DNA from 3 places in the Janthinobacterium sp. SUN033 genome. Region 3 is predicted to be linked to each of the others. Evidence: predicted binding sites of a transcription regulator. Region 3 holds the regulator's gene; each other region holds the start of a gene.
The links. The regulator LexA, encoded in region 3, represses DNA repair genes until DNA is damaged. The targets are predictions, from matches to a motif close to ACTGTATNNNNATACAGT.

Region 1: recA (recombinase RecA) is a predicted target of LexA. The motif match lies at 1,978-1,995, and genes of this name have one in related genera.
Region 2: imuA (translesion DNA synthesis-associated protein ImuA) is a predicted target of LexA. The motif match lies at 2,451-2,468, and genes of this name have one in related genera.

Annotation. Positions count from the first base shown of each region.
Region 1 covers NZ_JAPQNV010000006.1:114,093-119,003, reverse strand. Annotated here, with positions in the region: gene recX (recombination regulator RecX) at 187-642, opposite strand; gene recA (recombinase RecA) at 781-1,887, opposite strand; gene OX460_RS23860 (response regulator transcription factor) at 2,128-2,862, shown strand; gene OX460_RS23855 (sensor histidine kinase) at 2,859-4,391, shown strand; gene OX460_RS23850 (DUF4212 domain-containing protein) at 4,384-4,698, shown strand; gene OX460_RS23845 (sodium:solute symporter family protein) at 4,695-4,911, shown strand, end outside.
Region 2 covers NZ_JAPQNV010000002.1:442,967-447,877, forward strand. Annotated here, with positions in the region: gene OX460_RS10565 (glutathione S-transferase N-terminal domain-containing protein) at 1-223, opposite strand, end outside; gene OX460_RS10570 (DNA polymerase Y family protein) at 303-1,790, opposite strand; gene imuA (translesion DNA synthesis-associated protein ImuA) at 1,720-2,430, opposite strand; gene OX460_RS10580 (putative Na+/H+ antiporter) at 2,636-3,901, shown strand; gene OX460_RS10585 (GNAT family N-acetyltransferase) at 3,968-4,911, opposite strand, start outside.
Region 3 covers NZ_JAPQNV010000002.1:317,602-322,512, reverse strand. Annotated here, with positions in the region: gene purF (amidophosphoribosyltransferase) at 1-619, shown strand, start outside; gene OX460_RS10040 (cystathionine gamma-synthase family protein) at 663-1,907, shown strand; gene OX460_RS10035 (tetratricopeptide repeat protein) at 1,987-2,760, shown strand; gene lexA (transcriptional repressor LexA) at 2,832-3,467, opposite strand; gene rpsF (30S ribosomal protein S6) at 3,743-4,132, shown strand; gene priB (primosomal replication protein N) at 4,153-4,452, shown strand; gene rpsR (30S ribosomal protein S18) at 4,478-4,768, shown strand; gene rplI (50S ribosomal protein L9) at 4,796-4,911, shown strand, end outside.

The DNA of each region.
Region 1 (4,911 bases), on a different contig from region 3:
TACGCCGCTGGCTTGACAGGACGATGACAGAAGCAGAATCCTGCAAAGAAAACATGGACAAACAGCAAGGCCGACTGGCCCGCGCACGCAAGCAGGGCATCGTACGGACTGTTGTAGATGGAACACAGCGCGGCCAGGGCGGGCCGGCCGGCACGGCGCGGAAGCACGCAGAAGCGCGCCAGCCGCCTAGTCGTCCTCGGGCTCCCGCCCCTTCAAGGCCGCTTGCACGGCGCGCTGGGAAAAGCCGCGCTGCATCAGGAAGCGCATCTGCTTGTTGCGCTGCTCGGCATCCTGCGCCACTGCACCAAATTTGCGGCGCCACACTTCGCAGGCGCGCGCCACTTCCCCTTCGGCCAGGCCCGCCTTGAGTTCCTGCAACGCCTCGCCCCCAATGCCATGGCTTTGCAATTCCGCCATGATGCGGCTATTGCCGAAGCGGGCCGAGCGGCGGTGGATCAGCGACTCGGAAAAACGCTCCTGCGACAGCCAGTTGGCTTGCTCCAGGCTGTCGAGCAAGGCTTCCACATCGTCGCCCTCCTGCGCATGGCGCTGCAGCTTGCGCCGCAATTCCATGCGGCTGTGTTCGCGCATCGACAGAAAGCGTAGCGCCCTGCCCTTCAGGCTCAGTTGTACCGCTGCCATACCCATATCCCATCTTTACCACACCGGACTGAAAACACAATTGCCGCCAGGCGCACAGGCGCAGGGCGGCAATCATTGTAGAACTTTTTTGTGCGGCAAGCTGCCGCCGGCGGGCCAGGCGGGCCCCGCCACTGTCGCTTACTCGGCGGCCTTGGCTTCCGCAGCCTTGGCAGCCTTGTCGGCAGCTTTATCCGCTTTTTCCGGCTTTTCAGCAGCCAGCGGCGGCAGTTCGCGCACGCCCAGAGAAGCGCGGACCTTGTTTTCGATCTCGCGGGCCAGCGCCGGACGCTCTTGCAGGAAGGCGCGGGCGTTGTCCTTGCCCTGGCCGATGCGTTCGCCGTTGTAGCTGTACCACGAACCGGATTTTTCCACGATCTTGGCATCCGAACCCAGGTCCAGGATTTCGCCTTCGCGCGAGGTGCCGGCGCCGTACAGGATGTCGAAGTGCGCTTCCTTGAACGGCGGCGCGATCTTGTTCTTGACGACCTTGACCTTGGTTTCGTTGCCGATCACTTCATCGCCGGACTTGATCGAGCCGGTGCGGCGGATATCCAGGCGCACGGAGGCGTAGAATTTCAGCGCATTGCCGCCGGTGGTCGTTTCCGGGCTGCCGAACATCACGCCGATCTTCATGCGGATCTGGTTGATGAAGATGACCAGGGTATTCGTGCGGTTGATGGAGCCGGTCAGCTTGCGCAGGGCTTGCGACATCAAACGGGCTTGCAAGCCCGGCAGGGAATCGCCCATGTCGCCTTCGATCTCGGCGCGTGGCGTCAGTGCGGCCACGGAGTCGATGACGACGAGGTCGACGCTGCCCGAACGCACGAGGGCGTCGCAGATTTCCAGCGCCTGCTCGCCCGTATCCGGTTGCGAGATCAGCAGTTCATGCAGGTTCACGCCCAGCTTTTGCGCGTAACCGACGTCGAGCGCGTGCTCGGCATCGATAAAGGCGCAGGTGCCGCCCAGTTTTTGCATTTCAGCAATGGTTTGCAGGGTCAGGGTGGTTTTACCCGACGATTCCGGACCGTAGATCTCCACCACGCGGCCGCGCGGCAAGCCGCCCACGCCCAGCGCGATATCGAGGCCGAGCGAACCGGTCGACACGACTTGCACTTCTTCGATCGGTGCGCTGGCATCCATGCGCATGACCGAACCTTTGCCAAACTGCTTCTCGATCTGCGCCAGTGCGGCGGCGAGCGCCTTGGCTTTTTCCGATGCGGGTACTACAGCTTTTTTATCGTCCATATGTTCTTTCAGCCGTTCTACAGTCGACGATTCACGTGAATCGGTCGGCCTGCGATAGCGCCAGTGGGTTAAATTCTTTACACAGACAGTACTGTATAAAAAAACAGTGATCAATGCAAGCGGAACGTGGATTTGTTTTGAAACAGATCAATACAACCCTGTTTTTCACAAAAATTCGCCACCTTGCGGAAAATGAAACACAATACAAGCTTCTACCGTCGCAAGCATAGGAAGTGCACCATGCGTATTTTACTTGCCGAAGATGACAGCGTGCTGGCCGATGGCCTGACCCGCTCGCTGCGCCAGTCCGGTTATGCGATCGATTACGTCAAGACCGGGCAAGAGGCCGATACGGCCCTGTCCACCCAGGAATTCGACTTGCTGATCCTCGACCTGGGCTTGCCCAAGATGTCCGGGCTGGAAGTGCTGCGCCGCCTGCGCGCGCGCGCCTCGCTGCTGCCCGTGCTGATCCTGACGGCCGCCGATTCCATCGAGCAACGCGTGAATGGCCTCGACCTCGGTGCCGACGATTATATGGCCAAGCCGTTCGCCTTGTCGGAACTGGAGGCAAGAGTGCGCGCCCTGACCCGCCGCGGCGCCGGCGGCGGCGCCACCATCATCAAGCACGGCCCCCTCAGCTACGACCAGGTGGGGCGCAGCGCCTACATCAACGACCAGATGCTCGACCTGTCGGCGCGCGAACTGGGCTTGCTGGAAATCCTGCTGGGCCGCACGGGCCGCCTCGTTTCAAAAGAGCAACTGGTCGACCACCTGTGCGAATGGGGCGAGGAAGTGTCGAACAACGCCATCGAAGTGTATGTCCACCGCTTGCGCAAGAAGATCGAAGTGGGCGGCGTGCGCATCGCCACCGTGCGCGGCCTCGGATACTGCCTGGAAAAATACTCGGAAGCGGCGCGCCTGAACGCCGAAGCGGGCGAATCGGCAAGCCCGGCCAGCGGACCCGCCAGCAAGTGAAGGTGCGCGAGGCGCCAGCGGACGAGGCGGACGACGACGACTGGTTCGAGCCGCCCACCACGGAGCAGGATGACACCATCGAGCATTCGCTGTTCGGCGAAATCCTCGACTGGATGCTGGCGCCCTTGCTGCTGCTGTGGCCGATGAGCATCGCCATCACCTATCTGGTGGCCAAGAGCATCGCCAATCAACCGTTCGACCATGCGCTGGAAGACAGCGTGACGGTGCTGACGCAACAGGTCAAGCAAGCCGATGGCGCGATGCTGCGCCACGTGCCGGACAAAAACGGCAAGGGCCGCGACTTCCTGCGCGGCGACGATGTCGACACCCTGTATTACCTGGTGGTGGGCTCGCGCGGCGAATACCTGAACGGCGACCGCGATCTGCCGCCGCCGCAAGACCCCGACAAATACCGCAGCGGCATGGTGCTGTTTCGCAACGACACCATCCACGGCACGCCCGTGCGCGTGGCGTTCAGCTATCTCGACATTCCTTCCGGCAACGACGATGAACCCAGCCGCGCGCTGGTGCAAGTGGCGGAAACCCTGGAAAAGCGCGCCCAGCTGGCCAATGAAATCATCAAGGGCGTGATTTTGCCGCAGTTCATCATCCTGCCCGTGATCCTGGCCCTGGTCTGGTTTGCCCTGGCGCGCGGCCTGTCGCCGCTGGCGCAATTGCAGGAACGCATACGCGCCCGCCCGCCCGACGATTTATCGCCCATCGAATCGGGCCAGGTGCCCGAGGAAATCACGCCGCTGGTCGGTTCGCTCAACGAGATGCTGGCGCGGCTGTCGCTGTCGATCGACATGCAGAAACGCTTCATCGCCGATGCCGCGCACCAGATGAAAACGCCGCTGGCCGGCATGCGCATGCAATCGGAGCTGGCCCTGCGCCAGACCGACCACGACGAAATCCACCGCTCGCTGCTGCAACTGGCGAAAAGTTCGGAAGCGGCCACGCGCCTGGTCAACCAGTTGCTGGCCCTGGCGCGCGCGGAAAACCAGCCGCAGGCAGGCACAGCGTTCGAGCCGATCGAGCTGAGCGAACTGGCGCGCGGCGTGGTGCAGGATTGGGTGCAAGCCTCGTTTGCCCAGCATATCGACCTGGGCTTCGAGCAGCCCGCGTATTCGATCTTGATCTCCGGCAATGCCATGATGCTGCGCGAACTGCTGAGCAACCTGATCGACAATGCCTTGCGCTACACGCCGGCTGGCGGCAGCGTCACGGTGCGCGTGCGCAGCACCCTGGAACTGGCCATCCTGGAAGTGGAAGATACGGGCCCCGGCATACCGCAGGCGGAGCGGGCGCACGTGTTCGAACGCTTTTACCGCATTCTCGGCAGCAACGTCGACGGTAGCGGCCTGGGCCTGGCCATCGTGCGCGAAATTGCCCAGCAGCATGGCGCCGAAGTCGATATTTTTAACAATCCGCGCGCGCAGTCGCCGAAGCTGCCGGGCACCCTGCTGCGCCTGAGCATCGCCCTGCTGTTGCCGGACGCGCCAGAAGAGGATGACATCACGTATGGATAAGCCGAGCCCACCCGCTCCCCCCGCGCGGCCGGCGCGCACGCCCAGCCCCGAGCTGCAGGCGCGCCTCGATGTGCACTGGCGCAAGACGCGGCGCCTGACGGCCATCCTGCTGCTGGTCTGGCTGCTGACGGGCTTCCTGACCGTGTTCTATGCGCGCGAACTGTTACATTTGAATCTGTTCGGCTGGCCGCTGCCCTTTTATATGGCGGCCCAGGGCGCCTCGCTCGTGTACCTGGCCATCATCGCCTTGTATGCCTGGCGCATGCGGCGCCTCGACCGGGCGTTTCATGCCGAGGAGCAAGCATGAGCGGCCAACGCAGCTTCTTTGCGCGCCTGTGCCGCTACTACCTGCTGTTTACCGCCGGTTTCGCCGCCTTCCTGCTGGCCCTGTCGGTACTGGAACAGGAAGGCATGCCGCGCGCGTGGATCGGCTACCTGTTCATGCTCGTCACCATCACCCTGTACGCCACCATCGGCGTCATCAGCCGCACCTCGAACGTCACCGAATACTATGTGGCGG
Region 2 (4,911 bases), 130 kb from region 3:
GGATGGCGGGAATCTTGTTGTTTGGATTGAGGGACAGGAAGGCGGGCGACAGCTGGTCGTTTTGCTCGAAGCTGACCAGGTGCGGCTCGTACGCCAGGCCCAGCTCTTCCAGCAGGATGGAGACCTTGATGCCGTTCGGCGTCGGCAGCGAGTACAACTGCAAGCGCTCGGGATGCCGGGCAGGCCATTTTTGGGTGATGGGGAAGTCGGAAAGTTGGGACATGGAAATCCTTTTGAGGTGTATGACGTGGCACAAGCAGGCAAGTATAGCCAAGCATGACAGTTTCAGCAGGACAACGCATTCAGCCAAACAAGCCATGCAAAAACCAGCGCGGCGCGGCATCTTCTCCGCTGCCGGCGATGCGTTCGCGGTAAACCCAGTAATGGGCGTGATCGAGTCCTTCGGCAATGAAATAATCGCGCGCCTGCGACTGCCCCCACCAGCCCGCCTCAATGCGTTCGGCGACGGACACCATTTTCAACGGCGAGCCATAAAACGGCCGGTGTTCGCGCATCAGGAGGGCGATGGGCTGGGCCAGCAGCCAGCCGGGACGGGGCATGCCGGACAAGCCGGGCGGCAAGTCCGGCTGCGCGTTTTGTGCGCCTGGCCTGGCCGGCAGCGGCAGCCACTGGTTGGCCGCCTCGGGGCGGTAATCGGCGCGCGGCGCCGCCTGCAAGACATTCTCGGCGCCCAGGCGCGCCACCAGCAATTCCAGCAAGCGCTGGCGCTCCTGCGGCGTGCCGCCCGGCTCGGGGAACAGGGTGTCGCTGGGCGGCGCCATCGGCTGCACCTGCAGCGCTTCCAGGGTGAGGCCGATCACGGGCGCGTCCAGCACCAGCTGCGCCAGGCGCTCCTTGAGCAAGCGCAATAAATGCTCGTCGCGCCAGACGGCCTCGCCCAGGGCCAGGTCGATGACGGTGGGCGGGCGCGCCACCCTGCCCCGCTCGTGCGCCAGCAGCAATTGGATGCGTTCGACGGCGAATTGCCGCGCGCACAACCAGCCCGTCATTTGCTGCAGCAGGCGGCGCGCGCCGAACAGCAGCGCTTCCGCGTGCTCCACGCGGTCGAACAGTTCCAGGCTGGCGCAAAACGTGGGCGGCGCTTCGAGCCACAGGTACAGTTCCGTGCCGTGGCCATGCGCATCGTCGAGCATGCCGAGCAAGGCCCCGCCGCAACGGCGCTGCAAGCCGGGCCGCGGCAAATGGCGCAACTGTCCCAGGGTGCGGCAGCCGATGCCGTCCAGCCATTCCAGCCAGGGGCGCGCGGGCGGCAGCAAGGCGCACGGCAGGCGGTCGAGACGGCGCACCAGGCTCTCCATGCCCAGCACGCGGCCCCGGCGCGTCCCGGCGCGCGCCAGCAGCCAGGCGCCGCGCGCCGTGGGAGCGCACGACAGCTGGGCCGTGTAGCCCAGCGCGCGTAAGCTGGCCGCAATCTGCCGGCACAGGGCGCGCACGCCGCCGAACAGGCGCAGGCTGGCGCCCGCATCGACGAGCAGGGTCGCTTCCTCGCCCTGCGCCACCAGCGGCGAATATTGCAGCAGCGCCAGCGCCACCGCTTGCAGCGCCTGCGCCTCCCGTTCCAAAGAGCGTTCGTGCAGGCGCGCCTGCGGCGCCAGCATCAGCGCGCCCGCGCGGCGCATGCCCGGCCGGATGCCGGCCGCCCGCGCCAGCGGCGACACGGCCATCACTTGCTCCTGCTCCAGCACCACGCCGAGAAGGTCAGCCGACCAGCGCGGGCAAAACACTTCGAGCGGGAGCCGGGGCAGGTACAGGCCGATCCAGAGTCGCATGGCGTAGCAGTAATGAAGGAGGTTGCAGGGGCAGGAACAGGGGCGCGTCGCGCTGCGGTCCCCGGCGCTTGATGAAGCCGATCTCGATGCCGCCGGCGGCCGGGCGCACGGACAGGCGCAACGGCGCCGGCGACGCATCCTGCGCGCCGTGCAGCGGGCGCAGCATGCAGAACAGGGTGTTGCCGGACTGCGCGGCCAGGTGCAGGCGGCGCAGGCTGTCGGCGCGCACGTGCGGCTGCCAGAACAGCAAGGCGCCGCACGTGCCGCTGCGCAAGATGTTTTCCGCCGCCCACAGGGCATCCTTGCTGCCGGCGCTCTTGAGCCACAGCAGTTGCGACGGGGCCAGCCCATGCGCGGCCAGGGCCAGCGCCTGCGGCGGGTGGGGCGGCTGCAGCAGCACGATGGGCAAGCCCGGCAGCTGCGCCAGCGCAGGCGCCAGCAGCCGCACTTCGCCGCTGCCCGGCTGCTGCACCAGCAGATCGATGAGGCTGCCGCAGGGCCAGCCGCCGCCGGGCAGCTGCGCGGACAGGGCGGCAAAGCCCGTGTCCAGGCAGCGCGTGGCGCCCTGCCCCAGCTGCGATGCGCGCCACAGGGACGGGTGCAAGGCTTCCGGCGAGGCCATCAATTGGGAATGTTGCATAATTGAATATGAAGATGAATACTGTATGCATATACAGTACTATCCAGTCCCCCTTTTGGCAAGGCATATCTGCGCATCCCCATCCGGGGGCCGTCCCGCGACGTCCGAAAAACACCGTTTTTCACATCGATTGCTGTACCATAAGCACTCTCCTTACCGCTCGGCAATGCACCGGGCGGCTTCCTCCGTCCATAAGGAAACGCATTTGACCACCATCCAACTCATCAGCGCCATCGTCTTCGGCCTCGCGCTCATCCATACCTTCGCCGCCAAGTCGTTTGAAACATTATCGCGGCGCCATCCCCGCCATGCGGGCTTGCTGCATTTGCTGGGCGAAGTGGAAGTCGTGTTCGGCTTCTGGGCTTTCATTTTGATCATCATCATGGCCTTTGTCTCGGGCGGCGATGCGGCCATCGAGTATGCCGAGTCGCGCCATTACACGGAGCCGCTGTTCGTCTTTGTCGTCATGGTCGTGGCCGCCTCACGCCCCGTGCTCGACGCCGTGCAGCGCCTGTTGAAGGGCGTGGCGCGCGTGATGCCGCTGCGCACGGAACTGGCCCTCGTCTGGCTGGGCCTGGCGCTCGTGCCCCTGACGGGCTCCCTGATCACGGAACCGGCCGCCATGACCCTGGCCGCGCTGATGCTGGCGCCGCAAATCTTCCGTCCGGGCATCCCTGAATGGCTGAAATACGGTGCGCTGGGCGTGCTCTTCGTCAACGTTTCCATCGGCGGCACCCTCACCTCGTACGCGGCGCCGCCCGTGCTGATGGTGGCCACCACGTGGAACTGGGACAGCGCCTACATGGCCACCCATTTCGGCTGGAAGGCCGCCATCGCCGTGCTGGTCAACGCCACGGGCGTGAGCATATTGCTGCGCAAATATCTGCACAGCAACACCTCCGACATCAAGCCGAAGGCTGGCGAAGTGGAAGCGCCGAAAGTGCCGCTGGCCGTCAGCCTGGTGCACATGATCGTGCTGGCCGGCGTCGTCACCCTGGCGCACCATCCGGTCCTGTTCATCGGCCTGTTCCTGTTCTTCCTCGGCTTCGTGCAGGCGTATGAGCGCTATCAAAGCCCGCTGATCCTCAAGGAAGGCTTGCTGGTCGGCTTCTTCCTGGGCGGCCTGGTGGTGCTGGGCGGCATGCAGCAATGGTGGCTGCAGCCCATCGTTTCGAGCCTGAAACCGCTGGCCCTGTTCTTCGGCGCCCTGGGCTTGACGGCGATTACCGACAATGCGGCCCTCACCTACCTCGGTTCGCTGATCGTCGGCATGACGGACGAAGCGAAATACATGCTGATGGCGGGCGCCGTGGCCGGCGGCGGCCTGACCGTCATCGCCAATGCGCCGAACCCGGCCGGCGTGGCCCTGCTGCGCCGCGGCTTCAAGGATGAATCGATCGGCGCCGTCGGCCTGCTGGCGGGCGCCCTGCTGCCGACGGCCGTGGCGGGCCTGGCCTTCCTGGCCCTGTAAGACACTACACGGGGCGGCTGCCGGCCGCCCCTGTTCTCCCTCGTTTTCCCTCCTCAGTTACCTTCCTCAGTTTCCTTCATACACGAGGAAATGCAGCCGGTCATAGAACAGGCTGTAGGCATAGTCAAACGTGCCCACGCTGCGAAAACCCTTGTGCAGATACACTTGCAGCGCTTCGCTCTTTTCCCACACCGTCAAGGTGATGCGCCCGCAGCCCTTGCGGCTGGACAGGTCGCGGATTTCGTGGAACATCTGCCTGAATAAACCCTGGCCCCGGTATTTTTCGTCGATGGCCAAGCTGCTGACGAAACAGTCGTCGGCGCGCGCATGCGCGAGCACGAATGCGTCATACGCATCGTCGAGCGCCTTCATGTCATCGCGGTAATACGAGACGGCGCCGCACGCCTGGAACTCGTCCATCGTCGCGGCCGTGAAAAAGCCGATGAAGCGCCCGTCCTCGTCATGCAGGCCGTGGATATGCGCCAGGTAAGGGTCGATGTTCTGCCGCCGCTGCAATTCAACGAACTGCAGATTGAGTTTATTGCCGAACGAACAGTATTCCAGGTAACTGGTGGCAAACAGCAATTTGGCCATGCGGTTCTTCGCCTCGTCGCCCAGCAGCTCGCCCGGCACCAGCGTGAGCGGCGCATGCGACAGCAAGCCCGCCTGAGCCTGAACTTCGTCACCTGGCGGGAAGGCATCTCCGGCGGTTGGCATGCGGCTGCCGTGGCGGCCCACGGTGGGGCGCCAGAAGTTGCCGGCGGCAATATGCTGCGAACGATGGGCCAGCAGGTAGCGGCAAAAGACGTCATTCACGCGGTCGAGCTGCGGATCGTCCGACAGCACCGAGTAATAGTGGAAATGCTCGATATCCGCCCGCAATTGGGCAGCATACGCCATGCGCGGCACTTCCTCGATATCGAACACGTCGACGATATTGGGCAGGATCAAAGGATCGTCGAGTTGCCAGCCGATTTCGTCGAGCCGCGCCACGCAGCGCGCATACGCGC
Region 3 (4,911 bases):
CGATTCCTCGCGTCCGGCCGCCATCCAGCTGGCCATGGCGCTGAACATCGAGTACCGCGAAGGCTTCATCAAGAACCGCTACATCGGCCGCACCTTCATCATGCCGGGCCAGGCGGCGCGCAAGAAATCCGTGCGCCAGAAGCTCAACGCGATCCCGTCCGAATTCAAGGATAAAGTGGTGCTGCTGGTCGACGATTCCATCGTGCGCGGCACCACCAGCCGTGAAATCGTGCAGATGGCGCGCGAAGCGGGCGCGACGAAGGTCATCTTCGCTTCGGCCGCACCACCGGTGATCTACCCGAACGTGTACGGCATCGACATGCCGACGCGCGACGAACTGATCGCCTACGGCCGCACGACGGAAGAAGTGTGCCGCGAAATCACGGCCGACTACCTGGTGTACCAGGATATCGGCGCGCTGAAACAGGCCATCGCCGACGTCAACCCGGCCCTGACCAACTTCGAGGCTTCGTGCTTCGATGGCGTGTACGTGACGGGCGACGTGTCGCAGGAATACCTGGACCGCCTGGAATATGCGCGCCACCATCCGAAGGCGGCAGCGCCCGAAGATACGCCGCGTTCCCAGCTGAACCTGAACCTGGCGACAACAGAAGCATAAGTAAGCTGCCCGGCCGATGCCGGGCATTTTTTTCTCTGCGATCATGAACGATAAAAAAAACTACGGCTTTACCACCACCATCCTGCATAACGACCGCCGCAAGGGCATCGAACATGGCTCCCTGCACAAGCCCGTGCACACCTCCGTTGCCTTTGGTTACGCCGATGCGCGCCAGCTCGCTTCCGTGTTCCAGGGCAAGGAGCCGGGTTTCCGCTATGGCCGCCAGGGCAACCCGACCGTTTCCGCGCTGGAAGACAAGGTCAACAAGATGGAAGACGGCGTGGCGACCCTGTGCTTCGCCACCGGCATGGGCACCATCGGTGCCGTGGTGCAATCCTTGCTGCGCGCGGGCGACCATGTCGTGTCGTCGGCCTTTTTGTTTGGCAACACCAACAGCCTGTGGCAAACGGTGACGGGGCAGGGCATCGGCGTGTCGTTCGTCGACGCCACCGACGTGGCCAATGTGGCGGCCGCCATCACGCCGGCCACGCGGATTGTTTTCGTGGAAACTATTGCCAATCCGCGCACGCAGATCGCCGACCTGAAGAAGATCGGTGACTTGTGCCGCGAGAAGGGCATCCTGTACATCGTCGACAATACGATGACGACGCCATACCTGTTCCGTCCGAAAGCCGTGGGCGCGGGCCTGGTGGTCAATGCCTTGACGAAATCCATCGGCGGCCACGGCAATGCGCTGGGCGGCAGCTTGACGGATACGGGCGTGTTCGACTGGACGCAGTATCCGAACATCTTCGAGAATTACAAGAAGGCGGCGCCCGCACAGTGGGGCATCGCGCAAATCCGCGCCAAGGCCTTGCGCGATTTCGGCGCCTCTTTGGGGCCGGAAGCGGCGCACCATATCGCCGTCGGGGCGGAAACCATGGCCTTGCGCATGGACCGCACCTGTTCGAACGCCCTGGCGCTGGCGACCATGCTGGCCGCCGATCCGAGAGTGGCGGCCGTGCATTACCCGGGCCTGGCGTCGCACCCGCAGCATGCGCTGGCGACGGACTTGTTCCGCAGCTATGGCTCGCTGTTCAGCTTTGAATTGAAAGATGGCATCGACTGCTTCGATTTCCTCAATCGTCTCAATCTTGCCATTCCCGCCAGTAACCTTGGCGACACGCGCACCCTCGTCATTCCCGTCGCCCACACGATTTTCTACGAGATGGGTGCCGAGCGGCGCGCCAGCATGGGCATCGCCGAGTCGCTGATCCGTGTGTCGGTGGGTATCGAGGATGAGGTGGATCTGCTGGAAGACTTCAAGCACGCATTGGAAGAAGAATAAGGTTTCACTTTTTTGAGAAAAAGATTACATTTAAGTGTAATTAAAGCATATGTGTCTTTTTCTCAATCGGAGAGTGGGAATGAAAAAAATTGTATTTAGTGTTTTTTTATTGTTTTCTTGCGCTGTCTATGCTGATGACCTGACGGATGCGAATAAATTCCTGCAATCCAAGGCTTACCCACAAGCCTTGGATTTGTACAAGAAACTGGCTCAGGCCGGGAATGCCGAGGCTCAATTTCATTTGGGCGAGATGTATTTGTATGGTGAAGGAGTGGCTGTCGATGCCGCGCAAGCCGGACAATGGTTTGGGCAGGCCTCCAAGGCGGGCAACAAGAATGCCGAAGCCGCGCTTGCCCTTATGGCTAACCGTGTCGCGCGAAAAGGTGACATTGATTACTATGTCAACTCATATGCCGGCGAGGATGTTGCCTTGAGTAAGGTCAAGTGCGTTACCCCGGTGATCCCTGCATTCTCCCAAACCAAGCGTCAAATCAGAGATGTGGCCGATAGTGTCGATGCCTGGATGGCGTGCTATAACAGCTTTGTCAGTAATTTGAATGCTTCTTTGCCGCCTGGCAAAGCCATTCCTTCTGATATTGAATCGTTGATGAATGAGCAGGAATTTGAAAAGGCCAAGCTGCGCATGGATGCAGCCTATGCGAGGGTGAGTGCCGAAGGGCGTGAGCTGGCAAAAAATATCTTGGCGCAGCGCGATGAGTGGCACTCCAAAACAGAGGCGTATCTCTTGGCGGAGAATAAAAAAATTCAGACAGAAAATGAAATGAGTGAATTGAATCGCTCACGTACCGCGAACACGCCGCAATGGGTGACCAGTCCTTTGCCAAGCAAATAAGGCAGTCTTGCCGATGTGCTCAATAGGATGGGAGTTAAGCGCTCGCAGGTATGATGCAAGCGCTTTCCCTCTTAATGCCAACTGCGCATGAGTCCGACGGCCAAACCTTCCAATGCAAACTCATCTTCCGGCGACACGGTAATCACCTTGAAGTCGGGGTTTTCCGGCAGCAATTCGATGACGGACCCCGTCTTCTTGTAGCGCTTGACGGTGACTTCGTCGCCGATGCGGGCCACGACGATCTGGCCATTCTTGGCGCTGTCGACTTTCTTGACGGCCAATAAATCGCCATCCATGATGCCGGCGTCGCGCATGGACCAGCCGCGCACCTTCAGCAGGAAGTCAGGCTTGGCCGAAAACAGGGCGGGGTCGACGTTGTAGCTCGCTTCCAGGTTTTCCTGCGCCAGGATGGGCGAACCGGCCGCTACCCGGCCGATCAGGGGCAGCGACATCAGCAGCGCTGCCGGCACCTTCGATGGCAGCGCTTCGGCGGCGGCGCCGATCAGGCGGATGCCGCGCGAGGTGCCCGGTGAAATCTCGATCGCGCCCTTGCGGGCCAGGGCCTGCAAATGCTCTTCGGCCGCATTGGCCGATTTGAAACCCAGTTCATTGGCGATTTCGGCACGGGTGGGAGGAAAGCCCGTGTTTTCAATCGCGTCCTTGATCAGGTTCAGGATTTGTTCTTGTCGTGCTGTCAGCTTGATCATGAGCGGTGGGTGCATACTAAAATGCTGTCTATATGAACAGTCTGTATTTTTGTACAGTATCGTTCACTATGCAAGGGGATTTCCGTGTTTTGGGCGAATTTCGCAAGAAATACTTGTCCACGGACGGAAAGCACGGCGGCGCGCGGGCTTTTCGGGCCCATGTGGAAGGAATGATTGAAACGTTTGCAAAAGGCGGTTATAATCTTCGGCTGACCTTCCCACACCCGTCTTGACGCCGGGGTGGGCGATTATCAATCCGACCTGAAGGAGTTTGCATGCGTCATTATGAAATAGTCTTTATCGTCCATCCGGACCAAAGCGAGCAAGTGCCCGCGATGATCGAACGCTACAAAGCCAGCGTAACCACCCGCGGCGGTTCGGTTCACCGCGTGGAAGATTGGGGCCGCCGTCAAATGGCTTACTCGATCCAAAAGCTGCCTAAAGCACACTACATCTGCCTGAACATCGAATGCGACAACGAGACCCTGGTCGAGTTGGAAACAGCATTCAAATTCAATGATGCCGTGTTGCGTCACCTGACCGTTAAAATGAAGAAAGCTGAAACAGCTCCTTCGCCGATGATGAAATCGGTACAACGCGAAGACGCGGCCAAAAGCCACCGCACCGAAGCACCAGCAGCCGCTCCAGCCGCAGCAGCAGCTTAATTCTTGACCAGGATCGTGCGCTGAACCAGCTACAAGTAACCGCCATCATTGCCGAGCGCGAAATATTGCGCTATACCCCGGCAGGGCTGCCGATTGTGAATGCAGTATTGCAACACAGTTCGCAGCAGATGGAAGCAGGAATTGCCCGTTTGACCGAGTTTGATGTTGCCGCGCTAGCCGCTGGCGAAATCTCAGGCCGGTTCAGCCAGGCAAGCTTGGGCGGGGTGTATCAGTTCACGGGTTTCCTGGCCAGGAAGAGCCGCAACAGCAAGAGTTTGGTGTTTCACATCATTGATTTTAGTGCAGTCAATTCTGACTAGCGCATTTTAGATACAGGAGCCTGACATGGCATTCGGTAAAAAGTTCGACAAAAATAAGCTCAAGCTTAAAGAAAAACGCAAACAGCAAAACCCGTTGTTCAAACGCAAGAAGTTCTGCCGCTTCACCGCAGCTCACGTTGAGCAAGTCGACTACAAAGACGTCGACACGCTGAAAGACTTCGTCCAAGAAAACGGCAAGATCATGCCAGCACGCCTGACCGGTACCAAAGCGCACTACCAGCGCCAAGTTGACACCGCAATCAAGCGCGCTCGCTTCCTCGCGCTGCTGCCATACACCGATCTGCACCACGCTTAATCGGTCAGATATTCCTGGAGAAGAACTATGCAAATCATTCTGTTAGAAAAAGTTGTTAACGTCGGTAACCTCGGCGAAGTCGTCAAAGTCAAAGACGGTTACGCACGTAACTTCCTGATCCCGCAACGCCTGGCACGTCGTGC